2 regions of the Providencia manganoxydans genome follow, and region 2 is predicted to be linked to the other one. Evidence: predicted binding sites of a transcription regulator. Region 2 holds the regulator's gene; the other holds the start of a gene.
The links. The regulator LexA, encoded in region 2, represses DNA repair genes until DNA is damaged. The targets are predictions, from matches to a motif close to TNCTGTATGTACATACAGNA.
Positions count from the first base shown of each region.

Region 1: rmuC (DNA recombination protein RmuC) is a predicted target of LexA. The motif match lies at 2,447-2,466, and genes of this name have one in related genera.

Region 1 covers NZ_CP067099.1:712,524-716,744, reverse strand. Annotated here, with positions in the region: gene JI723_RS03100 (ubiquinone biosynthesis accessory factor UbiJ) at 1-213, opposite strand, end outside; gene ubiE (bifunctional demethylmenaquinone methyltransferase/2-methoxy-6-polyprenyl-1,4-benzoquinol methylase UbiE) at 215-970, opposite strand; gene rmuC (DNA recombination protein RmuC) at 1,048-2,403, opposite strand; gene JI723_RS03085 (DedA family protein) at 2,507-3,037, opposite strand; gene JI723_RS03080 (tyrosine-protein phosphatase) at 3,108-3,890, opposite strand; gene udp (uridine phosphorylase) at 4,098-4,221, opposite strand, start outside.
Region 2 covers NZ_CP067099.1:545,503-549,723, reverse strand. Annotated here, with positions in the region: gene JI723_RS02365 (FidL-like protein) at 1-15, shown strand, start outside; gene zur (zinc uptake transcriptional repressor Zur) at 674-1,195, shown strand; gene lexA (transcriptional repressor LexA) at 1,446-2,063, opposite strand; gene JI723_RS02350 (diacylglycerol kinase) at 2,180-2,554, opposite strand; gene plsB (glycerol-3-phosphate 1-O-acyltransferase PlsB) at 2,680-4,221, shown strand, end outside.

The sequences.
Region 1 (4,221 bases), 170 kb from region 2:
TACATCAACATGGTTATCTGTAAAAATCAGCGTCAGCGTTTTATTAAACTCTTTTAAGTCAATAGACATGACTTTACCAGCTAAGCGAACTCGAGCTGGTTTTAAGACCGCCTCTTTGAATAACATGTGATTCAAAGACGTTTCCATAAAGGCGGTCATTAAAGAATATAATACTGTATTTTGGCTTTCTGCCTGTGCTGATGTGGCTTCCATCTTAGAATTTAAACCCTTTATGCAATGCAACGATACCGCCAGTCATATTGGTGTAAGAAACTTGTTCTAATCCTGCGTTCTCCATCATTGACTTAAGTGTCTCTTGGTCAGGATGCATACGGATTGACTCTGCAAGATAACGATAACTATCAGGATCGCCGACAATCGCCTGCCCAATACGAGGAAGAACATGGAATGAATAAGCATCATAAGCTTTATTCAAAGGCTCAATGATAGGCTTAGAGAATTCAAGAACCAGCAAACGCCCACCTGGTTTTAACACTCGATACATAGAACGCAACGCTTTGTCTTTATCAGTCACGTTACGCAAACCAAATGAGATAGTGATGCAATCAAAATAATTATCAGGGAATGGTAATTCTTCAGCATTAGCCTGAACATAGCTTACGTTGCCTACGATACCAAGGTCACGTAATTTTTCACGACCCATTTTTAGCATCGAGTCGTTGATGTCTGCGAGAACAACCTCACCTTTTTCACCGACAAGACGCGAAAATTTTGCCGTTAAGTCACCCGTTCCACCAGCAAGATCAAGTACACGTTGGTTACGACGTACACCACTCGCTTCGATAGTAAAACGTTTCCAGACACGATGAATACCAAAAGACATTAAATCATTCATCAAGTCATATTTTGATGCCACAGAGTGAAAAACATTTGCCACTAGGCCAACTTTATCTTCTTTGCCTACTGTGCGGAAACCAAAATCAATGGTTTCTTTTGATGGTTCTGTCATTTCTATTATGCCTGTTTATAATTCAAAACTTTTGTACGAAGTGTAACAGCCTTTGCAGTAAAACCCTATTAAGAAGTCTAAGATTCCGCACAATATGGCTTATCTGATTTATCCACCAATTGAGGTGAAATAGGTTGCTTAACCTCAACGCCCATTTCTTTAAAGCTTTCAGCTTGGCTGATTAAATTCCCTCGCCCTTCCGCTAAACGTTTCATTGCTGATTGATAAGCATGATCGGCTTTATCAAGGCTGGTTCCTAATAACTGCATATCCTCGACAAACAGACGAAGCTTGTCATACATTTTAGCGGCTTTCGCCGCAATTTCTTGCGCATTTTGCCCTTGTCGCTCATAACGCCATAAATTATTAATCGTTCGTACCGCAACAAGCAAAGTTGATGGGCAAACTAACATGATATTCTGTTTTATTCCTTCATCGAGTAGCTCGGGCGATTCTTTTAAAGCAAGTAAATAAGCAGGTTCAATAGGGATAAACATAAGCACATAATCAAGTGAACGTACGCCCGGTAGCTGATGATAGTCTTTACGGCTCAATATTCGCATATGATTACGAATCGACGCGATGTGATTTTTAATGGCATTTGCTTGCTCATCAGGGTCATCACTGTTGAAATAGTTCTCATAAGCAACTAAAGACATTTTAGCATCAACCACAACGTCTTTCCCTTCGGGTAAACGAATAATCACATCTGGCTGGTAGCGGCTATTATAGCCAGTGTTAATGCTAACTTGGGTTTCAAACTCACTACCTTTACGCAAACCCGACGCTTCTAAGATACGAGCAAGGATGGTCTCCCCCCAATTTCCTTGTATCTTATTATCACCTTTTAACGCGCGGGTTAAGTTGACCGTTTCTTTGGTCATTTGATTGTTTAATTGCTGTAATTGACGAATTTCATAGGCCAGAGTGTGCCGTTCTTTCGCTTCTTCACCAAAACTTTGCTGAACTTGCTGACGAAAACCTTCAAGTTGCTCTCGAAATGGCGACAACATCGCGAGTAAACTTTTCTGCTGCTGCTCTGAAGCACGACGCTCACTTTGCTCAAAAATACGGTTAGCAAGATTTTCAAATTGTGTAGTTAAGCGTTGCTCACTATTTTGTAATAAGCGCTGTTTTTCTTCATTTGCTAATTGGTTTTGTTCGAAACGTGTGGTGATTTCCCGCAGCTCAGCTTCTTGCTCTCGATTGATATCTCTTAATGTTCTTAGTTCTTGATCAAGCCGCTCATACTCATTTTTCCATTCGGAAAGATGGGTGTTTTTTTCGTCACTTGCCGCTAGTTGACGATGAAGTTGTTGCAGATCTTGTTCTTTTTGGCTCAATTTTTGTGCAATAGACAACCAGACAGCCAAGCCGCCGACTAAAATACCACCAAGGGCGCCAATCACCCCATATAAAAGAGAGGTATCCACAGTTAAATCCTTACATTATGAGATCCAATGTAAAGTAATCGGATACTGTATATCTGTCCAGAAGTAATTTACATCACAAAAAAACTGCGAACGTCTTCGCAACTTATCCCATCCATTGTGCTAACCAACGCAATCCAAATGCCCCAGGAGCGAGTATGCCAAACGCCCAAATCATGGCTGAAACAATATTTGCGGCTTGGAAATAGCGTTTAGGCATTTTACAGATACCAGCAACCAGAGGAACAACTGCTCTAAATGGCCCAAAGAAGCGCCCTAAAAATACGCTCCATACCCCCCAACGATTAAAGAAGTGTTGACCACGGTCGATCATTTGAGGTTTACGAGAAATAGGCCACATCTTGCGAACATTGTCTTTATAATGGAAGCCAAACCAGTATGAGAGCCAGTCGCCAAAAAATGCCCCTAAGGTTGCAGCCAACCAAACTGGCCAAAATAAAATACCACTTTCACCGATTAGCGCACCAAGCCCTAATAGAATAACTGTTGCAGGAAGCAGCAAAGAGAGAAAAGCTAAAGACTCACCAAAAGCGAGGAAGAAAATGATTGGCAGTGCCCATATTTCATGAGCACGAGTAAAATCAGTGACCACCGCGACAATTTCATTCAATGTCATACGCTTTCCTCCTTAACAATTGATTGGCTTAATACTTTAACTCATATGAAATAAACCAATCCTATACTAATTACTCGAGGAAATAACTCTGTAATTGTTCTCTTCCAGTATTATCCAAACCTAAGTCAACCTTTAACCACTGATCGATACTACCATAATGGCTATTTATACTATTTATCGCTGTCATGAGAAACTCTTCACGCACGGAATAAACATATTCAAACTTTTTCACCACACTTTCACTCATTCTCTGTGCATGCTCTTTTAATAAGTATTCACGAAATGGGGCTAAGGTTTCATTGGTCAGTAAATAGTCATCCATCACAGTATTTAGATCGGCACCAAGCGCGAAAAGAACCAATGCAGAGCCTACACCCGTTCTATCTTTGCCCACGGCGCAATGCTGAACAATTCCCCCTTTTTCAGGATGTTTTAACATATCAACTAATTGGTGATAAGCAGGGTTATTTAAAGGCAGTAGTTCATACAAACGCCCCATAAAAACTTTTGGATCAAATTGTTCCAACATTTCTGGCGTGAGTTTATCTAAATCAGCACTGACTTCATCAGCCATAGGGTTCGCGGGGGCATTAACATAATGAGCGCCATCCCAGATCAAATCTGGTTTGGATTTGATTTCTGCCACATCACGATAATCCAATATTTGATAGAGATTTTGTGCTTGTAGAATAGCGAGATCGCTTTCAGTTAGGCGGTCAAGTGCCCCTGAACGGAAGAGGATCCCCGCTTTAATTTTGTTACCATTCGCCAGTTTTTTTCCGCCAAGATCACGAAAGTTAATTCCACCTTTCAAAGGTAATACTGAAGGGTGTAAGTAAGGTGTGTTTGTCATAATTATCAGTACCTATAATATTGATTGCTATGAAAACCATAACAGATTATGGCTTAAATAAAATAGGAAAAAATACCTGCATTTCAGCAGGTATCAATAAAATGACTTACACAAAGAAAATCAAAGAAAGAGAGAGGAATAACTAAGCCCGCCTACGTTTTATCCACAACCGAGTGAAAGTAACGCAAACGAGCCAATAATAAGGGACTACAGTAGTCGACGAGCCGCTTCAACTACAATGCTAAGAACATTACCTTCGGTTTTTTTCAAAAGTGCTTCGTCTGGAATTTCTTGTTGTGTGCGGTTAACGATTACACCCGCAACCATACCT
Region 2 (4,221 bases):
TACGTAGAAAAGTAAAAAATCAAAATACTAGCAACATGAAAAAATAATAAGCACACTATTTTAGTGTAACCATAGCAAGGATAATTCATTTACTAAATATACTAGGAATAACTGTTTCATTAGTCACTAAAGTTGACTTAGTATAAATGGGAACGTTAATATTAACTTTTATACTCTAAATAATTCGAGGTGCAGCTAGGCGACAAGTGAACGAATCGCCAGGAGCATAGAGCACTATGTGACGGGCGTGAGTGAACGTAGTCAACAACGCTGAAACTTAAAGTATGACGAGTATATATTGTATAATCCTTATTGATACAAAATTAATATCCAACCTAATATCAAACATAAATGAATATAGTTATCGCTCATATTTTATATAATTTGGCTGATATCGCTTTATGACAAACGACCGAACAGAATTCATGTTGCTTACTATTTGATTCATCCACTGTTAATGGAGTATGCCCTGATGCTCAATGAGTTTGGCTTAATAAGGCACCTTTTCCCCAAATTGAGTTATACCATCTCTAAATCAAATTATTGAGTGGCAAGCAACAGAACTAAAACTTGTTGGTAACTTTCATTAAAAATGCGAGGATTACCTAGATATTTCTAAATTATGGTAGACTACCCTCAACAGCAATAACAGTTTTGAGTAGGGCTCTCGACCATGAAAAAAATGAATGAAGAAAAGTTGCTCGCAATGGCTGCGCGGTTATGTGGAGCTCGAGGTGTTAGGCTCACATCGCAGCGAGAAACTGTTTTACGTTTGATAGCTAAACAACACGGAGCCATCAGTGCATACGATTTACTTGACCTGCTCCGTGAAGTAGAACCACAAGCTAAACCCCCTACTGTCTATCGTGCTTTAGAGTTTTTGATGGAACAAAGCTTTATTCATAAAATAGAATCCACTAATAGCTATGTTATTTGCCATCATTTTGATAACCCGAGTCATATATCAGTAATGTTAATCTGTGATCATTGCGGCAGTGTCGCCGAAAGTGATTGTGGGGTAATTGAAGCTGCCATTTTAGAATTAGCCAAACAAAATCAATTTCAGCTACGTCATACTGTGGTAGAAAATCATGGGGTATGCCAAGCTTGCAGCGAAATCGTGAATTGCCGAGATCATCAACATTGCGATCATGATCATCAACAGCCCTCAGTAAAAACAAAGAAAAAAACTTAAAAAAAGAGCTATTGATAGGCTGATAGGCTGATAGGCTGATAGGCTGATAGGCTGATAGGCTGATAGGCTGATAGGCTGATAGGCTGATAGGCTGATAGGCTGATAGGCTGATAGGCTATATTAAACCATCCGTTTTCCTACCCATCACGCTTTAAATTGAAAAATAAACACTTATATCGCGGGCAGATCCCCAAAAACATTAATGGGTACAATCTGCCAGCAACATTTTAATCATCTTTACGATGCAATCTTAGCACCATTCACCATTACGGATCACCCCCACAGCTAACCCCTCAATCGTGAAGTTTTGCTGGCGTAGATCGACAATAATAGGTGCAAACTCAGCGTTCTCCGCGATTAATTCGACACGATTACCTTGTTGTTTAAAACGCTTTACCGTTACTTCATCTTCAATTCGTGCGACCACAACTTGCCCATTATGGACATTTTGGGTTTTATGAACAGCTAACAGATCACCATCCATAATACCAATATCTTTCATCGACATACCATTCACACGCAGTAAAAAATCCGCATGTGGTTTAAAAAGTGCTGGATCAACTTGATAGTGGCTCTCTATATGCTCTTGAGCTAATAATGGTTCACCCGCAGCTACACGGCCAATCAGAGGAAGCCCTTGAGTATCATTCTCTTCTTCAAGCAGTAAACGAATACCGCGAGAAGCACCAGAAACAATCTCAATAACCCCTTTACGCGCTAACGCCTTAAGATGCTCTTCTGCCGCATTAGGCGAACGAAAACCAAGGCTTGCTGCTATTTCAGCGCGTGTAGGTGGCATACCCGTCTGAGAAATGTGATCGCGCACCAGATCATAAACCTGCTGTTGTCTAGCCGTCAGTGCTTTCATCTCGTTCCCCTGTTTGTTTATACAGTCAGACTGTGAGTATATACAGGTAAATGAAGATTTGAAACACTTAAATCACGGAAGTGCCACATTTATCGAGACTAACCGACACTTTAAGACTAACCAGCAAAATAACGCTGCCACAATACTGTAGCCCAGATAACTAGCGCCAATCCAATTGTGATAAATACCGCCGCCGAACCGATATCTTTTGCTCGTCCCGATAATTCATGGTATTCACTACCAACACGGTCGACAACCGCTTCAATTGCACTATTAACTAACTCTACAATAGCTACCAGCACAACAGAACTAATCAGTAATAGCCGATCGACATAACTGACGTCCAAATATAAAGCAATAATTACCGCAAAGATCGCAGCTACCGCCTCTTGGCGAAATGCCGCTTCATGCACCCATGCCGCTTTTAATCCCTTAAGAGAATACCCCGCAGCCTTAATTACACGGGTGAATCCCTTAGTTTGGTTTGCCATATTTATTCCTCAAACTTACAAACGTTCATCATTTTTTGCGGTCAAAGTTAACTGTCAGTAACAGATTTACCCGTTGATTTCTGGTATGCTTACAAAGCATTGTTAACAAGAGGCTATAATCATTTATGTCACTATGGCGTAAAATATATTACAACACGTTGAATTTACCACTTAAATTACTGGTAAAGAGTAAATTAATTCCAACGGACCCAATTTCAGAGCTTGAGCTGGACACGACTCGGCCCACATTATATGTGTTGCCTTACCATTCAAAATCTGACCTTTTAACATTACGTCACCAATGCTTATCTATCGGCTTGCCTGATCCTTTAGTCGATAATGACATCAACGGGACTAAATTACCTGCTTACGTCTTTATTGATGATGGCCCGCGGGTCTTTCGCTACTACTCCCCAGATCCGCGTAAAGAGTCGGTAAAAATATTTCATGCCTACCTAGACTTACATCGCAGTAATCCGAATCTCGACATTCAGCTATTGCCTGCGTCTGTCATGTTTGGTCGTGCTCCTGGGCGTGAACGTGAAGGGCATACTCCTGCACCGCCATTACGTTTGCTCAATGGTATTCAAAAATTCTTCGCCGTCATCTGGCTTGGGCGAGACAGCTTTGTGCGATTTTCACCGATTGTCTCGATGGGATTAATGGCACAAGAGCATGGTACAGATACCATTATCGCGAATAAATTGGCACGTGTTGCACGCATTCATTACTCACGCCAACGTCTTGCGGCTGTCGGCCCCAAACTTCCTGTACGCCAAGAGCTATTCAATAAATTATTGACCTCAAAAGCAATTGAAAAAGCGGTTGAAGACGAAGCTCGCAGCAAAAAAATACCATTGAAAAAAGCCCAGCAAAATGCTGTGAGTATGATGGAAGAAATAGCGGCTAACTTTTCTTATGAAGCTGTACGATTGACTGATCGAGTACTTGGTTGGACGTGGAACCGTTTATATCAAGGGATCAACGTTCAGCACGCAGAGCGCGTACGCCAATTAGCACAAGATGGCCATGAAATCGTTTATGTCCCTTCCCATCGTAGCCATATGGACTACCTACTGCTTTCATATGTTCTCTACCATCAAGGGCTGGTTCCACCGCATATTGCAGCGGGTATTAACTTAAATTTCTGGCCTGCTGGGCCAATTTTCCGCCGTCTTGGTGCGTTCTTTATTCGCCGAACGTTTAAAGGAAATAAGCTCTATTCAACTGTTTTTCGCGAATACCTGAGTGAATTGTTTGCACGTGGTTACTCGATTGAATATTTTGTCGAAGGTGGTCGCTCCCGTACTGGTCGTTTGCTTGAACCTAAAACAGGGACATTATCGATGACCTTGCAAGCCATGCTACGTGGAGACTCTCGTCCTATCACCATAGTGCCAATTTATATTGGCTATGAGCACGTTATGGAAGTGGGAACCTACGCCAAAGAGTTACGTGGCGCAGAAAAAGAAAAAGAAGGCTTTTTCTCAATGATCCGTGGCCTACGTAAATTACGTAACTTAGGTCAAGGCTATGTGAACTTTGGTCAACCGATATCGCTCACCCAATATTTAACTAAGCACGTGCCTCATTGGCGTGATTCCATTGACCCTATTGAGCCACAGCGTCCAAGTTGGTTAAACCCTGTTGTCAGTGGTTTGGCTGAT